2 regions of the Macrococcus bovicus genome follow, and region 2 is predicted to be linked to the other one. Evidence: predicted binding sites of a transcription regulator. Region 2 holds the regulator's gene; the other holds the start of a gene.
What was found. The regulator NrdR, encoded in region 2, represses ribonucleotide reductase genes. The targets are predictions, from matches to a motif close to AACACNATATATNGTGTT.

Region 1 (4,079 bases), 900 kb from region 2:
ATCCAGAACATCACAGAAGCCAGGAATAACGGGATATAGGCAAGAAGTCGTGATTTCTCGACTTTGGTTGTCTGACGAGATAAGAACATGGTAGCGAAATAGATGACAGGCAAGACAACCCCTAATATAGAAATGGTTAAGCTGATAGTCTGTAAGTTCAGTTGGTTCAACGCATTCAGAACGAACAGATAAAGAATAATGGCAGCTAAGAGAACACCGACATATAACCATGTTTTGTTACGCGTTTCCGGTGTAATCGGATTGGGTACATTCAGACCTGAAAGCCCCAGTGTCTTTTTCGCTGTCAGCACGTAAACGACAAGGCCGAAGAACATCCCGATAGCCGCGGCTGCAAATCCGGCATGGAAACCGATACGTGTCTGCAGCAGACCGACAAGAAGCGGCGATAAGAAGGCCCCTAAGTTAATCGACATGACGAATAACGTGAATGCTGAATCAACTTTTGAGTCGTTCTTCAGGTAGAGCTCACCGACGTTAGATGAGATATTCGGTTTCAGTAACCCTGTACCGATGATCAAAAAGAATAAAGCGATTAAAAAGAGGGTGAACTGGTTCGGTAAAGAGAGCAGTATATGACCGATCATGATGAGAATGGCACCGATTAAGATGGAATGTCTCGTGCCAAGCAGACGGTCAGCTATCCAGCCGCCGATAATACCGCTCATATAGATCAGTGCGCCGTAGATGGAGACGATCTGTAAAGCAGTCCCTTCTTCGAGTCCGAAACCACCTTTTGAAACTTCATAATAAAGATAGAATGCGAGAATCGCCTTCATACCATAGTAACTGAATCGTTCCCAGAATTCTGTCACCATCAATGTGAAGAGTCCCTTAGGGTGTCCGAAGAAACCGGTTCTTGGCATACTGTTGACGATTTCTTCGCGTGTGTACTGTGACAAATTAATCTTCCTTTCCCTAAAAAAATAAAAACAATGTATCTAATATACACTGTTTTTAATTCTCTGACAATTCTAATTTATCTATTTGTAATCGTTTCCGGGTATAAATCATGGTTCATCAAGCGATAATTCGCTATTTCTTCATATTTTGAATCAGGACGACCATAGTTGGTATAAGGATCAATTGAAATACCGCCGCGTGGTGTGAACTTGCCCCATACTTCAATATAATGCGGATCCATCAGTTCTATTAAATCATTCATGATGATATTCATGCAGTCTTCGTGGAAGTCGCCGTGGTTACGGAAGCTGAAAAGATACAGCTTCAGTGATTTAGATTCTACCATCTTGATATTTGGAATGTAGCTGATGTAGATAGTGGCAAAGTCGGGTTGACCGGTTATAGGGCATAAGCTCGTGAATTCCGGACAGTTGAACTTGACGAAATAGTCACGGCCCGGGTGTTTATTATCGAACGACTCTAATATAGAGGGATCGTATTCATATAGGTATTGGTTGTGCTGATTGCCAAGCAGTGTGATGTCCTGCAGTTCATCTTTTGAACGTGTCATGGTATGACCTCCTTCATTAATCGTACTGATACTACTATAAATCTGGTGTTTACTCAAGTTTTGCTTTTTTGAACATATATAAACTTGCGCTGAAGACAATGAAGTAACCAAGAAAACTGAATATATCCGGTACTTGATTGAACAAGGCGAAGCTGATGATAGCGCTGAAAAGCACCGTTGCATAGAAGAATATGGAGATATCTTTTGCAGGCGCGTACTGATAGGCGATGGTGATTCCGAACTGGCCGATTGTCGCGAAAACACCAGACAGAATCAGATAGAACGTCTGCGTCATGGTCATGGCATGAAAATCAGATAGGACGAAGGGCATCAGGACAACAGTTGAGAAGAAAGAAAAATAGAAGACAGTGGTATAGAACTTCTCTCGCGGCCCGAGGACCCGTAACGTTGTGTATGCAAAACCTGCAAACAGAGCGCCGGCAACACCGATAAGTGCATAGAACATATCGCTTGAGAAGCTCGGCTTAATAATGAAAAGTGAGCCGATAAAAGCGACAAGGATAGCTGTCATCTGATAAGGTTTAATCTTCTCTTTCAGGAAGAGGGCACATAGGAGGATGGTAAAGAAGGGACTCAGTTTATTCAGCATATCTGAATCACTCAGCACCATATGATCGATGGTTATATAATTCAGAACGACACCGATCAGACCGAACGTGCTTCTTGCTATCAGAAGGGGCTGATTCTGCATTCGTCCGAAGAGACGTTCCCGGTGCTTGATGACAAAGTAAAGCGGAATGATCATTCCGACGAGATTGCGGAACAGCGTTTTCTGCAGGACAGGGATATCACCTGACAGTTTGACAAATGCCCCCATCAGGCTGAAGCCGAGGGAGGCGATGAGTAGAGCGAAGATACCTTTTTGTATATGATTCATGATGACGACCTTCCAAATAAGATAATTCATTTTAACATAATCATCCTAATGGGCTGGAATCCTGTCATCAAAATGTAATAATTTTTCAAAGCTATGTGTAGCAACAGGTTAAGAATTTCGGCTAAAAGTCAAGGGTCTAAATTAAAAAAAATCTGGGTATAATCGATTGAAAGAGCGAACAAACGTGCTATAATATTTCATATATCTTGTGGTGCTTCTGAGGACAAAACACAATATATTGTGTTTTGTCCTCAGATATCCTACATATTCATTTTTAGAGCGTTTTTTACATAGGAAGTGATAAATGTGAAAATAGTCTACTATTCGCTCACCGGTAATGTGAGACGTTTCTTACAAAAATCAAATTTTACTGGCGAATCATTGCTGGATATCCAGACGATTGAGGAGCCTTTTATTGTAGTGACAGGAACAATTGGCTTCGGTGAAGTGCCTGATCCAGTTCGTCAGTTCCTGAACCGGAACAGTCGTTATCTTGTAGCAGTCGCCAGCAGTGGAAACCGCAACTGGGGTCAGAATTTCGCCCGGTCAGGTGATCTGATTGCGGCTGAATACCATGTTCCGCTACTCATGAAATTTGAGCTCCATGGCAACGCGCATGACGTACAATTATTCAACGAAAAGGTGGATGAAGTAAATGAAAGTCTTAGACGACAAACAGTACAATCATATTGAACTTAATAACCAGGTGACAAAGCGTCGTGCAGATGGCTTCTTTGATATCGAAAAAGATCAGGATGCCCTTGCTGTCTACTTAGAGGAAATCAATGACAAGACTATTCATTTTGATTCACCCCTTGAACGACTCCATTATCTAGTGGACAATCAGTTCTATTATAATCTGTTTGAGGATTATTCTGAGACTGACCTTGAAGAAATTATCGCTTATGCAGAACGTCTGCCGTTTAAGTTCGCGAGTTATATGTCTGCAAGTAAGTTCTTCAAGGATTATTCGCTGAAGACAAATGATAAAAAAGCCTACCTCGAAGATTATAAAGAACACGTTGTAATCGTCAGTCTCTACCTGGCGAAAGGCCATAAAGAGAAAGCGAAGGAACTCATCAATGCTATGTTCGAGCAACGTTACCAGCCGGCCACACCGACCTTCTTGAATGCAGGCCGTGCGCGCCGTGGTGAACTTGTATCATGTTTCCTGCTGGAGGTAGATGACTCTCTGAACTCTATCAACTATATCGATTCAACAGCGAAACAACTGTCTAAGATCGGCGGCGGTGTTGCCATCAATCTCTCAAAACTTCGTGCCCGTGGTGAAGCAATCAAAGGCATCAAAGGTGTCGCAAAAGGTGTGCTGCCGGTTGCCAAAGCATTAGAAGGCGGCTTCAGTTATGCCGATCAGCTGGGTCAGCGTCCGGGAGCAGGAGCGGTCTACCTCAATATCTTCCATTATGATGTGCTCGAGTTTTTAGATACTAAGAAAGTCAACGCCGATGAAGATTTACGTCTTTCTACTATCTCAACAGGGCTCATTGTCCCTTCTAAGTTCTTTGAGCTAGCAAAAGAAGGCAAGGACTTCTTTATGTTCGCGCCTCATACAGTAGAAGCGGAATACGGACAGACATTGGATGATATTAACTTGGATGAGATGTATGACAAATTAGTGGCAAACCCTAATATTATGAAGAAATCTAAAGATGCGCGTGAAATGCTCAA
Region 2 (4,079 bases):
GCTGATCTACAGTGATATCAGACGTTTCGGTGAGATGCGGTTAGTCAGACGTCTTGAAGAAGCGGCGCAGATCATGGCGATTGCACCAGAACCTTTCGAAGCGGGAGCGGAAGATTACTTCACTGCCCAGCTCGGCTTGAAGAAGTGGCAGCAGAAGAAAATCAAGGAAGCAGTCATGAATCATAGTGTCATCAGCGGCTGCGGCAATATCTATGCATGTGAAGGTCTGCATGCAGCAGGTATCAATCCGCATCGGCTCGTCCAAGACATGACACCTGATGAAGAGCGGCAGCTTTTCAAGGCGCTTGTCGCAAGCCTTGAAGAAGGGATACGTTTCGGCGGCTCATCTATTTCCAGCTACCGGAACGTCGAAGGTAAGAGCGGACAGATGCAGACCCGCTTCAAAATATATGGCAGACAGACGTGCGGCACATGTGGGCGTGAGGTAGAGAAGGCAGTCATTGCCGGACGCAACACCCATTACTGCACGCATTGTCAGAAATAGGAGACGAAGTATGACAGTTATAGGTTTAACAGGCGGCATAGCAAGCGGGAAGTCGACAGTATCCAAGCTGCTTGCTGCACATGGTTTTGTCATTGTGGATGCTGATATTGCAGCTCGGCAGGCAGTGGCTAAAGGGACAGAAGGCTTGAAACAGGTGGAAGCTGTATTCGGACCTGAAGCGATTGAAGACGGCGAGATGAACCGCCGCTATATCGGACAGCAGATTTTTCATGATGAAGAGAAGCGTCTCGCTCTGAACAGTATTATTCATCCGATCGTGCGGGATCTTATGGAAGAAGAGAAGCAGACAGCGCTGGCTGCCGGACATCCGGTCGTCATGGATATTCCGTTACTTTATGAGAATGAACTGGAAGCGACAGTTGATGAAGTGTGGGTGGTCTATGTGACAATGGACGTTCAGCTTGAACGGCTGATGACACGCAATGATTTGACCGAGGAAGAGGCGCTTGCCCGTATTGCTTCACAGCTCTCAATTGAAGAAAAGAAAGCGAGAGCCGATGTTGTCATCGATAATAACGGTTCACTCGCTGACCTGGAAAGACGCATCAAGGAAATAGTCGCAGAATATTACAAATCTCACTAAAAAGTTGCAAGCAACCGCTTCCATAATGCTTTCATTGTGTTATACTATTGACATAAAAGTATAGCACAATAAGGAGATATGACATGACGACTAGAGTAGCAATCAATGGTTTAGGTAGAATAGGTAGAATGGTATTCCGTGCAGCAGCACTGAATGATGAGTTAGAGGTTGTCGCAATCAATGCCAGTTATCCGCCGGAAACATTGGCACATCTGATCAAATATGATACGACTCATGGTAAGTACGAGCTTGAAGTGGAACCGATTGAAAACGGCCTGCGCGTCGGCGGTAAAGAGATCAGACTTGTAGCTGAGCGTAATCCGGAATTATTACCATGGGACGAGCTGAACATCGATATCGTCATCGAAGCAACAGGAAAATTCAATGATGCGGAGAAAGCATCTGCGCACCTGAAAGCGGGCGCCAAAAAAGTGCTGTTGACAGCGCCGGGTAAAGGGGACGTTCAGACGATTGTCCGCGGTGTGAACTGCGAAGGATTAGATGTTGAGACTTATGATGTCATCTCAAACGCATCTTGTACAACGAACTGCTTAGCGCCTGTCGCAAAAGTTCTGAATGAAAAGTTCGGCATCGAGAACGGTTTAATGACAACCGTTCATGCCTATACCAATGACCAGAAGAATCTGGATAACCCGCATAAAGACTTACGTCGTGCGCGTGCCTGTGCACAGAGCATCATCCCGACTTCAACCGGTGCAGCGAAAGCATTGGCTCTTGTCCTGCCGGAATTAAAAGGTAAATTACACGGCATGGCGCTACGTGTACCGACTACGAACGTATCATTGGTTGATTTGGTCGTCGACCTTAAACAAGAGGTAACAGTTGAGGAAGTGAACGCTGCATTTAAAGAGGCAGCTGAAGGACCGTTAAAAGGGATACTTGATATCACATTCGAACCATTAGTCAGTGTGGACTTCAACACAAACCCGATGTCATCTGTTGTGGATGGTTTATCCACAATCGTTATGGACGGCAAGAAAGTCAAGGTGCTGTCATGGTACGACAATGAGTGGGGCTACTCAACTCGTGTGGTTGAACTTGCCGGCTTAATGGGACAAAAATTAGCAAAATAATGAAAAAGCTGGCCTGGCGCCAGCTTTTTTTTATTGCAGTTCGATACGTTTAATCTGTTCAGTCAGAACGTCCGCCATTTTATCGTAGCCTTTGACATGAGGATGAAGACCGTCTATTGTCAGATCAGGGTCGAGCCTGTCATCTACCGTCATGACGTCATAATAGTTCAGGAACTGAATTTCTTCCTCAGCCGCCAGTTCAGTCAGCTGGCGGTTGATTTCTTTGATGGCGTCCTGTCGGATACCTTGCAGGTCCGTGTGCGGCCGGTTGATGGAAGTGACCGAAGTGATGACGATGTCAATATCCCGATTCTTACTCGCTTGAATCATCGCCCGGATATCGGTCACAACCTGCCGGATAATGCCGGCTGCTGCGTCGCTGTCAGCTGCTTCACTTAACGGTTTTGTATTATTGACGCCTACTGACAGTATGATGAGCTCCGGGTTGAGCTGCAGTGCGTCAGCTTCGAAGCGTCTTCTGCAGTACATGGAATAGTCATCGCTGACCCCGCGGTTGATCAGCCGCTTCCCTTCACTGTGCTTGAAATAACTGTCGATATCCCAGTAAGCGGTGATGGAATCTCCGATAAAGACAGCACCCACCGCATCTCCGTGATACAGTATCGCCTCATTTCTGCGGTTGAATTTCTCCCGCTCTTTGTTGACTGGATTGCCTTCTTCAAATTCTGCTAATTCAATCATCTTATTCGCCTCCATTTGTGGTCATTATACCCTGTCAGTGAAATCTATAACAGTTTTTATGAGGGCATGATTCATGTATAATGAAGTGATACTAACTAAAGGGGCGATCATATGAAATGTCTGAAATGCGGTTACAATCAGTCCAAAGTCATCGATTCACGTCATGCAGATGATCTGACTGCCATCAGAAGGAGAAGAGAGTGTGAACAGTGCGGCACCCGTTTTACGACGTTTGAACGGATCGAACTGTCACCGCTGATAGTCGTCAAGAAGGATGGCACCCGACAGGCGTTCAACCGGGACAAGATACTCCATGGTCTTGTACGTGCATGCGAAAAAAGACCGGTCGCGTATGATGACCTGGAAAAGATAGCAAATGATGTCGAATATCAGCTACGTGAAGGCAGCAAGACCGAGATATCTTCAGTGGATATCGGTGAACGCGTCATGGAACACCTGATGTCACTGGATCAGGTATCTTACGTCCGCTTTGCCTCGGTTTACAAGGAGTTCAAAGATATCGACCAGCTGCTGTCGACGATGCAGGGGATATTAAGCGAGAAGAATAAGAAGTAGGTGTACATATGCAATATTTTTCCGGGTTAAGGCCCGCTGACCGTTTTGTTGTCACGACCAACTATGTGGCGACTCATCTGACGGATGAGATTCTGAAACGGCTCTATATTCCACTGATCGGACTGGAAAGTATAGCGGTCTATCAGTATTTGAGTCAGTTTCTGGAAAAAGGGCAGGTCTCTGATGAGGTCACTCATTATATCGTCATGAATGAACTCAAGATGAATCTCAGTCATTTTGAGCAGCTTCGTTTCCGGCTGGAAGGCATCGGCCTGATGAAATCATTTATGAAGGTGACTGATGAAGCGCAGCATTTCGTCTACAAGCTGATCAGTCCGGTGATGCCGGATCAGTTTTTCAATGATCCCATGCTATCTGTCTATCTCTTTCAGACGGTCGGCAAGGAACGTTTCAATCAGCTGAAACGCCACTTCTGCACAGAACGCTTTGATGTGACGGGCTACAAGGAGATCAGCAAGAATTATATCGATATATACGGCACACCGAAAACTCCGCCGGCAGCTGTTTATGACGGAAATGATCATCTGATCAAGACACGGGCGTCACTGGGTATCCCGGTGCATCAGCAGACATTCGA

Region 1: the regulator NrdR is predicted to act here: its motif matches at 2,618-2,635, upstream of nrdI (class Ib ribonucleoside-diphosphate reductase assembly flavoprotein NrdI).

The regions. Positions count from the first base shown of each region.
Region 1 is NZ_CP128470.1:491,635-495,713, forward strand. It holds gene QSV55_RS02980 (peptide MFS transporter) at 1-884, opposite strand, end outside; gene queF (preQ(1) synthase) at 998-1,492, opposite strand; gene QSV55_RS02990 (DMT family transporter) at 1,542-2,390, opposite strand; gene nrdI (class Ib ribonucleoside-diphosphate reductase assembly flavoprotein NrdI) at 2,697-3,083, shown strand; gene nrdE (class 1b ribonucleoside-diphosphate reductase subunit alpha) at 3,046-4,079, shown strand, end outside.
Region 2 is NZ_CP128470.1:1,396,584-1,400,662, reverse strand. It holds gene mutM (bifunctional DNA-formamidopyrimidine glycosylase/DNA-(apurinic or apyrimidinic site) lyase) at 1-505, shown strand, start outside; gene coaE (dephospho-CoA kinase) at 516-1,109, shown strand; gene QSV55_RS07665 (glyceraldehyde-3-phosphate dehydrogenase) at 1,193-2,203, shown strand; gene QSV55_RS07660 (SGNH/GDSL hydrolase family protein) at 2,234-2,905, opposite strand; gene nrdR (transcriptional regulator NrdR) at 3,017-3,481, shown strand; gene QSV55_RS07650 (replication initiation and membrane attachment family protein) at 3,490-4,079, shown strand, end outside.